2 regions of the Paenibacillus chartarius genome follow, and region 2 is predicted to be linked to the other one. Evidence: riboswitches for the same ligand, from Rfam matches in the RefSeq annotation. Region 2 holds a riboswitch; the other holds the start of a gene.
What was found. Region 2 has a riboswitch for S-adenosylmethionine ahead of ACFFK0_RS26280 (methionine ABC transporter ATP-binding protein). Riboswitches for the same ligand answer to the same signal wherever they lie in the genome.

Region 1: linked by a shared signal. The riboswitch ahead of metA (homoserine O-acetyltransferase MetA) and the one ahead of ACFFK0_RS26280 (methionine ABC transporter ATP-binding protein) in region 2 are both predicted to bind S-adenosylmethionine.

What each region holds. Positions count from the first base shown of each region.
Region 1 covers NZ_JBHLWN010000019.1:56,495-64,347, reverse strand. The annotation lists gene ACFFK0_RS03480 (trans-sulfuration enzyme family protein) at 1-859, opposite strand, end outside; gene ACFFK0_RS03475 (aminotransferase class I/II-fold pyridoxal phosphate-dependent enzyme) at 859-2,028, opposite strand; gene metA (homoserine O-acetyltransferase MetA) at 2,058-2,993, opposite strand; SAM riboswitch class I at 3,089-3,213, opposite strand; gene corA (magnesium/cobalt transporter CorA) at 3,615-4,550, shown strand; gene ACFFK0_RS03460 (HRDC domain-containing protein) at 4,732-5,730, opposite strand; gene ACFFK0_RS03455 (DUF3055 domain-containing protein) at 5,954-6,247, shown strand; gene ACFFK0_RS03450 (hypothetical protein) at 6,302-6,619, shown strand; gene ACFFK0_RS03445 (sugar phosphate isomerase/epimerase family protein) at 6,737-7,597, shown strand.
Region 2 covers NZ_JBHLWN010000105.1:122,930-130,782, forward strand. The annotation lists gene ACFFK0_RS26260 (non-ribosomal peptide synthetase) at 1-1,887, opposite strand, end outside; gene ACFFK0_RS26265 (hypothetical protein) at 3,086-3,262, opposite strand; gene ACFFK0_RS26270 (MetQ/NlpA family ABC transporter substrate-binding protein) at 3,569-4,408, opposite strand; gene ACFFK0_RS26275 (methionine ABC transporter permease) at 4,449-5,108, opposite strand; gene ACFFK0_RS26280 (methionine ABC transporter ATP-binding protein) at 5,113-6,111, opposite strand; SAM riboswitch class I at 6,214-6,339, opposite strand; gene ACFFK0_RS26285 (response regulator) at 6,521-7,120, opposite strand; gene ACFFK0_RS26290 (histidine kinase) at 7,117-7,853, opposite strand, start outside.

The sequences.
Region 1 (7,853 bases), on a different contig from region 2:
CCGGGTAGTACACCGCCGAGATGTCCGAGCGGCCCGCCAGCCACTCCGCGAGCCGCCGCGCCCCTTGCTCATGGGCGTCCATACGCGCCTTCAGCGTCTTCATTCCGCGCATCAGCAGCCACGAATCCTGAATGCCGAGCACGTTGCCCATCCCGTTCTGAATCGCCTTCATCCGCCTGCCAAGCTCCTCGCTCGCTACGACGGCAAGCCCGCCGAGCACGTCGGAGTGACCGCCGAGAAACTTCGTGGCGCTGTGCAGAACGATATCGACGCCAAGCTCGATCGGCCGCTGGTGATACGGCGTCATAAACGTATTGTCCAGCATCGTCAGCAGCTCATGCTGCTTGGCCCACTGTACGACGGCTCCGATATCGGTGATTCTCAAGGTCGGGTTGGACGGCGTCTCAATGAACACAGCCTTCGTGTTCGGTCTGAGCGCCGCCTTCACCTGCTCCAGATCGGTCATATCGACGAACGTCGTTTCCACGTTCATCCGGTTCATGATCGTTGTCAGCAGCCGGTACGTCCCGCCGTACACATCCTCCGTGCAAATCACGTGATCGCCCGCCGACAGAATCATGAACGCCGAGGAGATCGCCGCCATACCGGAAGCGAACGCGAAGCCGCGGACGCCCCCTTCCAGCTGAGCGATGTAATCTTCGAGCACCTGCCGTGTCGGGTTGCCGGAACGGGTGTAATCGTACGTTTGTCCCGCCTCAACATCCGCTTGATGGAACGTCGACGCCTGGTAGAGCGGCACGCTGGAAGCCCCCGTCGCCGTATCGTACGCACCCTCAAAATGAATTAATTTCGTTGCAAAGCTCTTCGCTTGCTCCTCTTCCCGATTGCCGCGTCCCATTACAGCGCCCCGCCCTTCAGCTCTTCAGCCGCAGCCGCGAACGCTTGATCCAGATCCGCGATCAGATCGTCCACATGCTCGATACCGACGGAGAAACGCAGCAGACGATCGTCGACGCCGACGGCTCTGCGGATTTCCTCCGGGATGTCGGCATGCGTCTGCACGGCCGGATACGTCATCAGCGACTCGACGCCGCCAAGGCTTTCCGCGAAAGCGATGAGCTTGATATGGCGCAGGATCGGCTCGATCGTGCGGGCGTCTTTCATTTTAAAGGAGAAAATGCCGGTGTTGCCCTTGGACTGCTTGTTCTGAATCGCATGCTGCGGGTGCGACTCGAGGCCCGGATAGAACACTTCGGCCACCATCGGGTGCTGTTCGAGGTGGCGGGCGATCGCTGTCGCATTCGCCTCATGGCGCTCCATCCGCAGCGCGAGCGTCTTCATCCCGCGCATCAGCAGCCAGCTGTCCTGCGGCCCGAGGACGGCACCGATCGAGTTGTGCAGGAAGCCGATCTGCTCCGACAGCTCCTTCCCCTTCGTAACGATCAGGCCGGCCAGAACATCGTTATGTCCGCCGAGGTATTTGGTCGCGCTGTGGATGACGATATCGGCGCCCATCTCCAGCGGTCGCTGCAAGTACGGCGTCAGCAGCGTATTGTCGACAATTGTGATAAGCCCTTTCTTCTTCGCCCATGCGGCGACAAGCTCAATATCGGTAACCATCATCAGCGGGTTCGTCGGCGTCTCGATGAGCACCGCCTTCGTATTCGGCCGCACCGTCGTCTCCAGCGCATCCAGATCGTTCGTATCCACGTAAGAAGCCGTCACGCCGAAGCGGGACATAATTTTTTCCAGCAAGCGGTACGTACCGCCGTACAGATCGAGAGATACGATCAAATGGTCGCCTTGGCTGAACATCGCAAAGATCGTTTGCAGCGCCGCCATGCCTGTCGATAGCGCAAAGCCGGCATCGCCCGATTCCAGATCGGCAATCGCCTTCTCGAGCACCGCTCTCGTCGGACTCTTCGTCCGGGCGTAGTCAAAGCCGGTGCTCTGCCCCAGCTTAGGATGGCGGAATGCGGTAGCCTGGTACACGGGGAAGCTGACCGCTCCGGTGACAGGCTCTTCTTGGGAACCGATTTGGGCTAAACGGCTTTCAATGTGCTTCACAGAAAAGCTCCTCTCGCATGAATGGATTATTATAAGCTAGCGCTTGCCAGGCTCTCGGACGTCAAATCGAACGGAGTCTCCTGGTAAACGTAGTAATTCAGCCAGTTGGAGAACAGCAGATTTGCGTGAGCTCTCCACGTCACCCGAGGCTCGCGGGTCGGGTCGTCGTTCGGGTAATAATTTTTCGGAACGTCGATCTCCAGCCCTCTGCTCACATCGCGGTCATATTCCCATTTCAGCGTACACGCATCGTATTCGGAATGGCCGGTTACGAAAATGTGTTTGCCGTCCTCGGAAGCAACGATATACACGCCCGACTCGTCGGACTCGGACAAAATTTCCAGCCCGGGCTTGCCGATAATGTCTTCGCGGCGTACCTCCGTGTGACGCGACTGAGGGACGTAGAACCATTCGTCGAACCCGCGCAGCAGCTTCACGTTTTGCTTCGCGACGAAGTGCGGGAACACGCCGAATATTTTTTTGTCCACTGGGTACTTGGGCACTCCGTAATGATGGTACAGCCCGGCCTGGGCGGCCCAGCAAATGTGCAGCGTCGACGTTACGTTCGTCTTGCTCCAATCCATAATTTGCTGCAGCTCCTGCCAGTAGTTCACCTCTTCGAACTCCAGCGTCTCGACCGGCGCACCGGTAATAATGAGGCCGTCAAAGCGCTCATGCTTCACGTCATCGAACGTCTTATAGAACGCCTCCAAATGCTCGGCGGATGTATTCTTGGATGTATGAGTGCGCGGGTGCAGCAGCACGAAATCGACTTGCAGCGGCGTATTGCCGATTAAGCGAAGGATTTGCGTCTCCGTCGTTTCCTTCGTCGGCATCAAGTTCAGAAGGGCGATGCGCAGCGGTCTGATGTCTTGATGGAACGCAACGCTCTCATCCATGACGAAAATATTTTCTTGATTGAGCACTTCTTTGGCAGGCAGATTGTCGGGAATTTTGATCGGCATTCCGGTACCCTCCTTAATATGTGAGAATGAGATGAGATAAGAAAAGGCCCTTCTCCATTTCAGAGAAAGGCCATTCGTCGTATAAGCAATGTCCTCTCTCATCTCTCAGAAGCTTACGCCTCCGCAAGATTTAGCACCGTGCCTCGTCCGCAATATGCGAATCGTTCGGCCGGTTGCCGGGTTTCATCGGGCTAGTCCCTCCACCAACTCTTGATAAGAGCTTACAGGTATTCAGTTATGTAGCAACTCTACATCTAGAGTAATGGAAAAAGCCCCGCCGGTCAAGAGGATTTTCCTTCCTCGGCAGCCCTCTTAAGCACGAACCATTCTCCCTTATCCGCATACCATACTATACAAAAAAAACATCGAAAAGGCCTTGCTCCACGCTTGAAGAACCGATATCGAACGAGTATACTTACAGAGTGCTCGACACGAATTTTCCTCGATGTGAATAATGTTCAGCCCATTCGGCAATAAGGGGGGATAACGATGGACGGTGACCCGACGAGTCGCGGCGTAACCTTGACAACTCAATACATCACACGAAGCTGGCCCGGGTTCGTCTATCGTTGCCTCTAGCCCGGTATGCCCAGGCCCGCTTCCAGATAAGGGGTGGATCCGATGAAAATTCGCTTGGTGCAAAACGGCGTATTCACATTGATCGAAGAGCCTACGCTCACCCTTACGCCGCCTGATAACGGCTTTTATTGGATCGACGCTACCGTGGAGGATCTGGAAGTGCTTCAGCCTCTGTTCGGACTGCATGATCTTGCCGTGGAAGACTGCTTAAGCGAAGAAGAGCAACGGCCGAAAATCGAATTTTATGATACGCACTATTTCATTGTTATCAATAGCATCCGGTTCGATGATGAAGAAATTTTTCTCCGCGCGTTAAACCTGTTCTTAGGCAAGCACTACATTATAACGGTTACCAGGCAAAAAATTCACGAGCTGCGGATGATCAAGCCGTTCCTGTGGGAAGAAGAAGTGAACGCAGCCGACCACTTTCTATATCAGCTCGTCGACTTGATCGTAGATAATTACACGGCCGTCGGCGACCGGATCGAAGCGAAGATCGAGAAGCTCGAGGAAGATATTCTCATGCATACGAAGCAATCGCACCTGAACGAGATTATCGGTCTGCGAAGCGAAATCTTGTGGCTGAAGAAGGTGCTCGTGCCGCAGCGCGACGTGATCGGAACGTTGAACAAGAAGGACTTGAAGCTGATTTCATCCCAGTGGCAAAAATACTTCGGCGACGTTTACGAGAACGCGGTGAAAATCGTCGATACGTTCGATACGCTGCGCGATTTGATGGGGAACTTGCGGGAAGCGTACCAGTCGTCCGTCGCGAACCGCGCGAACGAAATCATGAGAGTCTTTACGGCGCTGACGGCGATTTTCGTACCGCTGACGTTTATTACCGGTATCTATGGAATGAATGTTGATAACGTTCCGTTTATGCATGTGCAATACAGCGGCGAGCTGATCGTCGGCGCGATGATCGTTCTGGGGATCGCCATGTTCCTGCTGTTTAAGAAGAAAAATTGGCTTTGACGGAACCGGTCAAATAGGCAGTCTATCCTCGCCGGAGGATGGGCTGCCTATTTGCTTAACGCCCTCTAGCCTCGCGAAGTCCTCGGTCCAAGACCGTAAAACGTTTATGATCATCCTTTTTCCTATCTCTACATAATATCTTGCCTCTCGCTCCCGTCCCATCGCTTAAAGGTGCTCTAGCTCAAGCGGCGGCCAGCTTCTCTTTCCGATATTGCAGCCGCATCAAGCGCAGCCACTCGTAAGCCCGATCCAAATCCAGCGCCTTTAACTCATCCTCCGTATACATGCGGTGCAGTACAGGCTTTAAATACCTGACGCCTTCCAGCTCAAAGGCGCGCCGTGCCTTGCTGCGCTCGGCTTCGGGCACAAGCTCGAGCTCCGTCTTGAGCAGCATCTCGATGTCGTAGCCTTCTTGATCCAGCGTCTCGATCCGCTGTACGATTTCACGGCGCGACAGCGACAGCTCGGCGGCCAGCGTCTCCACCCGCTGCCCGCGCGCCATGCCTTCCAGCAGCTGCCGCTTCTGCTGCTGAAGCGTCTGCTCCGTGCGCAGCTTCAGCACCTTCTGCTCGCGCAGCCAGGCTTCGAACGCCGCCTCGCCCAGCGCCTCCTCCACCCAGTCGAGCGGAAATGCCGTCGTGCGTTCGAATGCCGATGTGACGGCAAGCAGCTGCGGACCGTACAGCTTAGCCTTCTGCTCGCCAAGCCACGGAATTAACGCCAGCTCTTCAGGCGTTTGCGGCAGGAATGCCGAGATTAAGCGCAGCACGCGATTGGTTGCCACCAAGTATGCCGCTTTGCTTTCTTTCTGAGCCTGCTCCCGCCGCCATTCCCGAAGCTTCTCATAAGCCGCTTCATTCGTAAATTTGTCGCTGTAGCATTGCAGCATCGCATTGAACCGCCCTTTGCCGGACAGCTCCATTCGTCCTTCAATCGTCGCTTCAACGAGCGGCGAAAACCCTTGCAGCCACTTGTCCTGCAGCTGCATGCGGAACGTCGTCAGCATCTCGTCCCATGAAATGCCTTCGTACCACACTTCCTGCGTCGTCGGGCCGTCCGCCCGGGCCTCGTTCCAAATCACGTTCCATACGCCATGCCGTTCGCCGATCGTCACCTGGGCGCTTACGGCATGCCCCTCCGCACCGTCCTTCTCCAAGCTGCTCATGAACACCAAATTCATCGTTACTCCTCCTTAATTCGCTCTCGAATTTTCGTTCAACAAAGCAAAAAAGCACCTTCTCTCACGGATGTACGACATTCGTACGTCCAGTCAAGAGAAGGTGCTTCCTTCCGCATTTATTGAATTATCCAAATCATACCATGCGGAACGAGCCCATGCAAGGGGGTTTTGATTTTGTTCCCTGCCGTTTTGCGATATAATCATGGTCATAGGAGGGATTTCCATGTCCGATTACGATTTTTTATATGACCATACCGAACAGACGTCGACGCGCTTCGTTTGCTTTATCGGCGAATCCATGCGTCGCTTCGACCTCGCGATTATGACGACGAACCGCTACTACGGCAAGAAGGTGATCATCGATCTTCAAAGCAGCCGCAGCGGCATTATCGGTCCGGACGATCTCGAGGAGGAAGGCTACCTGGAGCACGCCTTCAAGCTGACGGAGGAAGAAGCCGCCGAGCTGCGCGCCTTCCTGGAACAAATCGTAGGCGCCATTAATTTCACGGATATTTAATCCAATTGCGGACATCCTACATAGGAATACCCCTGAATGAAGGAGAGGTTTCCTATGCAGGATATTCCGCAAGATGAAATCGCTGAAGCTCGCCGCCATCAGAACGGCTTCAAGCGCGAATTCCGCGATGAAGGCACGGATCTGGCGACCGTCGAATCGCAGCGCAACGACCTCATTCCTGAGGAGTTTCCGGAAGGCCCGTACGGCACCTCCCTGGAGACGGAGTCGCTGGGCAAAAGCACGGAATGGCGCCGCGACCAGCGTCCGCCCAACCGGCAAAGCTACGAGAACCGGGAGCTCCACGAGGGGATGCAGCGCAATTATCCGGGAGATCACGAGACGCACGACGAAACGGCCGGAACAAATCGATAACCGCCGCCGTTACCAACGAAATATTGAGACAAACGTCCGAAAAAGCGGTGCAGCTGCGCCGCTTTTTTCGTATACAATTGGGACTATAAAGCACTTGCACAGGGAGGATTGATTGGTATGTTGAAAGGGCTTACGCGAGCCGGCATCGGCGATGTCGGCGGACTGGACAGCTTCGTGCGTCTCGCGGCGCAGCACGGCTTCGACGCCGTCGATGCCGGAGGCCAGGAGCTTATTGACCTCATCGCTCAGCAGCAAAGCGTGACCGGCGCGAAAGCTTGGCTCGAGGACGCCGGTCAAGGACGCGTGCGGATCGGCTCGATCGGCCTGTCCGTGGAATGGCGCCGCGATGAGGATACGTTTCGCGCAGGCCTCGCGGGACTAGCGGCCGAGGCGCAAGCGGCATCCGCGCTCGGCTGCACGGCGTGCTGCACTTATATGTTACCGTCAACCGATTGGCCTGCCGCCCATTTCGCCATCATAGCGACACGCAGGCTGCGCACCTGTGCGCAGGTGCTCGGCGCCTACGGCATACGTCTCGGGCTCGAGTTCGTCGGCCCGCATCACCTGCGGACGAAATGGGCAAATCCGTTCCTTAGGACGCTGCAGGAAACGCTGGACTGGATCGACGCGATCGGCGAGCCGAATGTCGGCTTGCTGTTCGATGCGTATCATTGGTACACGAACGAGCTCGGCGTCCAAGACATCGTTCGGCTGCGCTCCGACCAAATCGTTCATGTCCATATCAACGACGCACCGGACGTTCCGGTCGCCGAAGCGCTTGACAACGGACGGCTGTATCCGGGAGATGGCGTCATCGATTTGGCCGGCTTCCTGCGGGGACTGAACCAGATCGGCTATGAAGGCGTTGTCGCCCAGGAGATTTTGACGCAGACGCCGCCCGCCGGAACGCCGGAGGAGCTGGCAGCCCGTTCGAAGCAGGCGTTCCACCGTGTCTTCCAAGCGGCAGGACTGGAATAGCCAAGGATAAATGCGCCGTCCTCAATGACGGTGCGTTTACCGTGTCGGATTCAGCTGGAGCATAAAACGAAGTTTTATACTCGCTGATGTAGCAAGAAAACGGCTTGCAGCGTCCTTGGACGAGTATATTTACGGCGTTAATCTGGTTGTGCAAAATAGTGCAACAGCCCGACAAGGGCTTAAACCGCACAGATTCCTGTACTGCTCTGAACAGAGCAGTGCGGAGCGTCTCACATGACGCCAGACGAACGGTACT
Region 2 (7,853 bases):
GACACGGAATCCGCGAATTTTCACCTGGTGGTCCTTCCGGCCGAAAAACTCAATCGTCCCGTCAGGCAGCCAGCGTCCCAGGTCTCCCGTCTTATACAGACGGCGATTCGGCTGCTCCGAGAACGGATCGTTCATGAATACCGCTTCCGTCCGCGACGGATCGTTCAAATATCCGCGTCCGACGCCGATGCCGGACACGCAAATCTCGCCCTTCACCCCGGGAGGGCATAAACGCATCTGTTTGTCGACGATGTAAATGTGGAAGTTGTGAACCGGCTTACCGACCGGTATCGTATCCAGCTCGGGAACTTCATGCATGATGTGATGCGTAATATCATCCGAGCACTCGGTCGGTCCGTACGCATTGACGACAGGAATGGACGGATACAGATCGAACCAGCGCTTGACGACGTTGCGCTTGAGCGCTTCTCCGGTAACGACCAGCACCTCGAGATCCGGGAATTCCCGGAAGTCCGACTCCAGGAACTCCAGCATGACCGACAGGTAGGATGGAACGACCTCCAGCACCGTCACTTCGTCCTCAATCACCGCATCGATCAGCGAGTCCGGATCCGCAGCCAAGTCGTTCGGATAAATCGCCGTCGTACCGCCCGCCGCCAGTGCCGCAAAAAACTGCCAGACGGAAATGTCGAAGCAGTGCGAAGCATTTTGCACGACGACACTGTCCGGTGTTATGCGCAGATCGTTAATTTTTGCATACAGATGGTTCATCATCCCGATGTGCTCGACCATGGCGCCTTTCGGCTTGCCGGTTGAACCGGATGTGTAGATGACATAAGAAAGCTGATGAAGATCGATATGAACGTTCGGATTGTGTTCGCTGCAGCCGTACAGCTCAGCCTGCAATTCATCCAAATTCGCTGCCGGGCAAGCAAGCTCGGTTGCCGGCGAGCCCAGCGATTCCAAGATGCCGGAGTCGGTCAGCACCATCACGCAGCCGGAATCCGCAACGATGCTCTTGATCCTTTCCGGCGGGTAGGCCGGATCGAGCGGCACGTAAGCTGCGCCGGCCTTCCAGACGGCAAGGATGCACTCCGCCATCCGTGGCTGACGATGCATCAGGATCGCCACCAGCTGCTCGCTGCCGACGCCTCTGCCGATCAGCCAATGGGCGATCCGGTTCGCATTCCGGTTTACCTCATCGTATGTAAGACGGATGCCGTCGCACGTGATCGCGACCTCATCCGGACGAAGCGCCGCCTGCTCTTCGAACAAATGATGGATCGAGCGCTCCTTGTCGAATTCGAACACGGCTTGGTTGTAGCCGTTCAATTGGCGCCGTTCGTCTGCCGTCAAGATGTCGATGCCGCTTAAATCCGTATCCGGGTTTCCGGCCACCGCCTCGAGCACAACGCCGAAATGTCCCGCAATCCGCTGAACAACACTTTGTTCATACACCGATGCGTCGTAAAGCAGCTTAATCATCCACTGCTCTTGTACGGCGGTTGTCACAATATGAAAATCGCAAGGAGAACGCTCCAAGGTCCGTTCGGTGTCCGCCATGCCACTCCCTTGCACGGACGCCTGACGGAACTGATCCTGAATCATATGCAGCAGTGTGCCGAAAGTTGCCGATTCGTTCACGGAGATGTGCATGGCAATCGGGTTAGGAAAAGCCGGTCCCCATACGAGAGACTCGAAAGAGACCTCCTCGGCGTCCTCATATCGGGATAGCAGCAAGCTCCAAACTGCGTGAATCACCGTATCCACGGAATAAGACTCTTGAGCTGGCCATTCGTTCAAACGGCGGCTGACAGATGCCTCAATCGAGAATTCAACTTCCTCGAACGAACGCTCTCCTACGGAATGCTTCCAGTACGTTTCCTTGTTCAGCAGCGACGAATGCAGCATAGACTTCTGTATCATCAAACGATCCTCCACTACGACAATTTTTTGGTTCCGGACAAGCTTACGGTATTGTTGTGCAGTTCTGGGAAGTAAAATGCGAAAGGTGATGAAGCTTGAGGTTGGCATGCAGGAGCATAAGCTGCGCGATGGTGACGCCAATATTACATTCGGAAAATATTGACATATTTCCATAAAAAAGATGATATCCATTGCCAATGGAAATTCGTTGTCGAATACTCGCGAAAATGGCGTATGTTCATGAGAATGAGAACAACGGGACTTGGCCCGCGAGCCACCGACCAGCGCCGAAATCGAATCTCATTCTAAGGTAACTGCTAAACTTTAACGCAATGTTATCGCATTTTAAAATAATTGCAGAGGATATTATTAAGATATTTTGTATGAATTGTAAATTTATTTCACGGATTTTCAAGTTAACAAATTCTTAAACGCCTTAACTGTCCCACCCCCGATTTATGTCGGTACAGATGGTATCACACAAACGAAGATGCGGAAAGACACCCATGAAAAAATATACAAAAAGTACCAGATAAGTGGATTTTGGTAATTTCGTCTATAGGACGGCAGCACCATAATTTCCGTAATCTGGATTACAAAAAAGACAGACAACAGTAGACGGCTGTCTTCCGCGTTACCCCTCATAGGACTGATTATCGGTTGCACAAAGTGTAAATTGTGTTAAATGTAAATTTACATAAATCGTCTTATTGATCAACCACCCGCCGAAATTGCCGATAAACACGAATCAATCGGATGGACAGTTCGTGGAAAAAAACATTTTTGCGCGTTGGTCACTTATTCGCAGAATTCTTTCCGTCGTTCAAGAAAGCGGTTCGCCTCGGACCCGCGATCCGCAGCTACAGCTGGAGCTTCTCTGACCTTCTTCATGGTATCGTCCTGCTGCGTATGAAGCATGATGACTAGATGGAATTTCTCTGCTTATTTTCCCCCGAAGCCCGGTTTTCTGATCTATAGCGGGAAAAGCTCCGCCTAATTCACCGGCAAACTGCCAAAACAGCGAAGCTGCCTAAAATTAGATGGAGCTTTTCCGCCAAGATGACGCAAATCGGCAAAACGCCGCGAATTAGAGGTATATTTTCCCGCTAGCCGTTTTCAAGTCAAATATGCAATGACGTGCCGTACGAGCTCACAGCAAACATTACGGGTCCCCTATGAAAACCGAAAGTCCGGGTCTTTACGGAGACCCGGACTGTTCAATGCGATCTATTTTTTCTTGAGGCGATACGAGCTCTTGCACAAACATTCGCCGTTCTACTGCCACGTTACAAGCTTTCCAATGCTCGAAGCTGACCGGATCGATCCCTAGTAGCGCAACGACTTCTTCAATGTCTAGTAAGTAAGATTGGGACATAGTATGGTATCCTCCGCAGCGTATTCTCTATATGACGCTTTATTATTATTATATTCTAATCATTCAAATGTAAAAAATGACCTAAAGTCCCAAAATTTCATCCGCTGCAGCACAAATTGCTGAACACGTTTCCGTGACTTCTCCTAGGGCGCCCTACCTATTTTTTACATTCGATAACAATGAAAACTCCGGTTCCTTGGAAAATTCCGTGCTTTCCTCGCCGCTTCGGTCCGGCATCGCGCCGCTGAGCCCAACATAAAAACAGACAGGCTTTATTAGCCCTGTCTGTTTTCGTTATAGCTATGATTAGAACGCCGGCACGACGGCACCCTTGTACTTGTCGTCGATGAACTTCTTGACGTCTTCCGAATTCAGCGCCTTCACCAGCTTCTGCATCGGCTCGGAATCTTTGTTATCGGCACGCGCAACGAGAATGTTCACGTAAGGAGAGTCTTTGTCCTCAGTGAACAAAGCGTCCTTCGTCGGCGTCAATTGCGCCTGCAGCGCATAGTTCGTGTTGATCAGCGCGAGGTCGACTTCATCCAGCGTACGAGGCAGCATCGCCGCTTCCAGCTCTTTAATTTTGAGCTTCTTCGGATTCCCGGCAATGTCGCTCACTTTGCCGGCGATGCCTACGCCTTCCTTCAGCTTGATCAGACCGTTCTTCTCCAGCAGCGCCAGCGCGCGGCCGCCGTTCGTTGCATCGTTCGGAATCGCAACGGTAGCGCCTTCCTTCAGCTCGTCGACCTTCTTGATTTTCTTGGAGTACGCGCCGAACGGCTCGATGTGAACGCCCGCTACTTTGACGAGGCTCATATTGTTTTTCTTGTTGAAATCTTCAAGGTACGGCGTGTGCTGGAAGAAGTTCGCGTCAAGCTGCTTCTCGTTCACCTGAACGTTCGGCTGTACGTAATCCGTGAACTCTTTCACTTCCAGATTCACGCCCTGCTCCTTCAGCTTCGGCTTCACGTAGTTCAAAATTTCCGCGTGAGGCACGGCCGTAGCGCCGACCTTCAGCGTCACTTCCTTCGCAGCGGCCGGAGCCGGCGTTGCCGGAGCGGAAGCGGACGGCGTCGTCGCCTCCGGTTTGCTGCCGCAAGCGGCAAGGGTGAACAGCAGTGTTGCAGCTACAAAAGCTCTTTTCATCGTATGATTCCTCCTAAACCTATCTTTTTTTCTATGTGAATCATCTGCGGCTGAAACGTTGGACGAGTCGGTCCCCGATCATCTGCAGAATCTGCACTAGCGCAATCAAAATAACTACGGTAACGATCATGACTTCCTTTTCGAAGCGCTGGTACCCGTAACGGATCGCCAAATCCCCGAGCCCGCCGCCGCCGATCAGCCCTGACATCGCCGTGTACGACACGAGCGTTACCGTCGTAATCGTAATGCCGGCGAGCAGGCCCGGCAGTGATTCAGGCAGCAGCACCTTCCAAATGATCTGCAGGTGCGAGGCACCCATCGATTGGGCCGCCTCAATGACACCGCGGTCCACCTCGCGCAGCGAACTCTCCACCAGCCGGGCGAAGAACGGCGAAGCGGCGATGACAAGCGGAGGTATCGCTCCTTCCACCCCGAGCGAGGTGCCGACGATCAATTTGGTCAGCGGAATCGCGGCGATCATCAAAATAACGAACGGAAACGACCGCAGCACGTTGACGACGAGCGAGATTACACTGTAGAGCGGTGCGTTTTGCAGCAGTCCGCCCTTCGCCGTCATATAGAGCACAATGCCAAGCGGCAGGCCGACGAGAAACGTGAACAGCGCGGAGTACCCGAGCATCTGGAGCGTGTCCAGCGTCGCTTGCCCGATTTCGGGCCAACTGATTTTGGAAACATCCATCGTTTTACAGCACCTCCACATCAAGCCCGTTTGCACGCAGCGTTTCTATAGTCTGCTTAACGGCTTCGCCGTCTCCCTCCAGCTTGACGACAAGCTGCCCGTACGGCGTGTCCTTCAGCTTGGAGATCGTCCCCTGCAGAATCGAGAACGTTACGCCGGTCGACTGCACCGCGCGGGACAGGATCGGCTCGTATGTCGAATCGCCGAGGAAGGTAAGCCTCAGCAGCCGCGCCGCCTCATCGCCTGAGGACGGCAGCTCGACCGGGTCGGTCACCTGCTCGATGAACTCCCGCGTAACCGGATGCTGCGGCTTCAGGAACACCTCGGTTACCGGACCTTGCTCCACCAGCCGGCCTCCGTGAATGACCGCAACCCGGTCGCAAATCGACCGGATGACATGCATCTCGTGGGTAATGAGCACGATCGTAAGCCCGAACCGACGGTTAATATCCAGCAGCAGATTCAAAATCGAGTTCGTCGTCTGCGGATCGAGCGCCGAAGTGGCTTCATCGCATAATAGCACCTGCGGATCATTCGCCAAGGCCCTCGCGATCCCGACGCGCTGCTTCTGTCCGCCCGACAGCTGGGACGGATATTTGTGGCGGTGGTCCTCGAGCCCCGTCAAGCTGAGCAGCTCGCTCACCTTCCGCTCGATCTCCGCCTTCGGCGTCTTCACGAGCTTCAGCGGAAACGCGATATTGTCCGCCACCGTTGCCGACGAAAGCAAATGAAAGTGCTGGAAAATCATGCCGATACGACGCCGCTCCGACTGCAGCTGCTTCGCGCCGAGCGCCGTCAGTTCCTTGCCATCAACGAAGACCCGCCCGCCGCTCGGACGCTCCAGCAAATTAATGCTGCGCAGCAGCGTGCTCTTGCCCGCGCCGGAATGGCCGATAACGCCGAAGATCTCGCCGCGGGCAACGGTCAGATCGACCCCGGATAAAGCGTCCACTTGCTTGGATCCTGTATGGTATTGCTTCGTTATGCCTTCAAGCCGAATCATCGGCACCATAGGTCTCTCCTCACTATTGCCAAAATAAAAACCTCTCCTGCCCGGAGACAAGAGAGGTTGCAGCTTCGAATACGAATATCGAATGTCGCTCCCTTCTCATCTCTCAAAACCGCCTGAGCAATTTTGAAGGATTTGGCACCAAGCCATTCGTAGAGCGCTCTCCGCGAACTGGTTGCCGGGCTTCATAGGGCCTTGTCCCTCCGCCACTCTGGATAAGAAGTTGTGTGAACGTATATGAGATAATCAAGGTAACAGTTGTCAGTATAAATCCCGGCGGACTGCAAGTCAATACTTATTTAACACTTGGATAATAATCTCAAAACGAAACAAAGTCCCCTGTATATCCGCACAAACAGGCTTCCCCCACTTTTTCCGCATACAAAAATAGTGAGCGCTATGCTCACTTAAACCAGCCTTTATCTTTAAACCGCTTAATCGCCTCGACCCGGTTGCTGACGTCCAGCTTGTCGAGGATGACGGACACGTAATTGCGGACGGTTCCGGTCGTCAGAAAGAGCTGGTTCGCAATTTCCTTCGTATTTTTGCCGTCGGCCATGAGCAGAAGCACTTCACTTTCCCGCTCGGTGAGCGGATTCCCCTCGCTATACGCCTCGTCGATCAGCTCCGGAGCGTAAATTCGCCTTCCTGCAACTACACTGCGAATTGATGCGGCAAGCTCCTCGCTCGGACTGTCCTTCAGCAAGTAGCCGTTTACGCCGGCTTTCCGCGCCCGTTCGAAATAGCCCGGACGGGCGAACGTCGTCAGGATGATGATCTTGCAGCCGCTGCCTTTGAGCTCTTCAGCCGCCTCCAGACCGCCCTTTCCCGGCATTTCGATGTCCATGATGCAAACATCCGGCTGGAGCTGGCCTACAAGCTTGACAGCCTCATCGCCGTTGCTCGCTTTCCCGACGACCGTGATATCTTCCTCCAGCTCCAGCAGCGCGGCGAGCGCGCCCAACAGCATTTTCTGATCTTCGGCGATAACGACCTTGATCACTCTGTTCCCTCCTCCGCCTGCCGGTATGAATTCGGAATTCTCATGACGACTGTCGTACCGCAGGCCGTAACGATGTCGAAGGTGCCGTTGACGAACTCCAGCCGTTCCTTCATGCCGCGAATGCCATTGCCCCATCTGGAGCGTGCGGCATCGGCCATCCCGACGCCGTTGTCCCGCACCGTCACAACCAGCTCCGTAGACTCCTGGCGAATTTCGATAGAGCACTCCGTCGCTTTGCTATGCTTCACCACGTTCGTTACGGCCTCCTTGAGGCACATGGACAGCACGTTTTCCACTAGCAGAGAGACGTTCGTCAGCTTCGGGTCGCCTTTCACGTTGAGCCCAATCTGAGCGGCATCCAAAATTTGCCATACCAGCTGCAGCTCATCCTCCAGCTTGACCCCGCGCATATGCGTGACGAGCTCCCGCACTTCCTTCAGAGCCGTTCGGGCCGTTTGCCGCACATCGATCATCTCCGCTTCAGCCCGCTTCGGGTCGTGTTCGATCAGCTTGCGGGCAAGGTCGCTCTTCAGGCCGATCAAGCTCAGCTTCTGGCCGAGCGTATCATGCAAATCTCGGGCGATGCGCTGCCGCTCCTCCAGCTTGACCAGCTCCGAAATGCGCTTATTCGCATCCTGCAGCTGCTCGTTCAGCCGCTCCTCCTTGTTCCGGTTATACGTGTTCACCGGGAGCAGGATGACGGCGATCAAGCATAGAAATACGAACGGCAGCT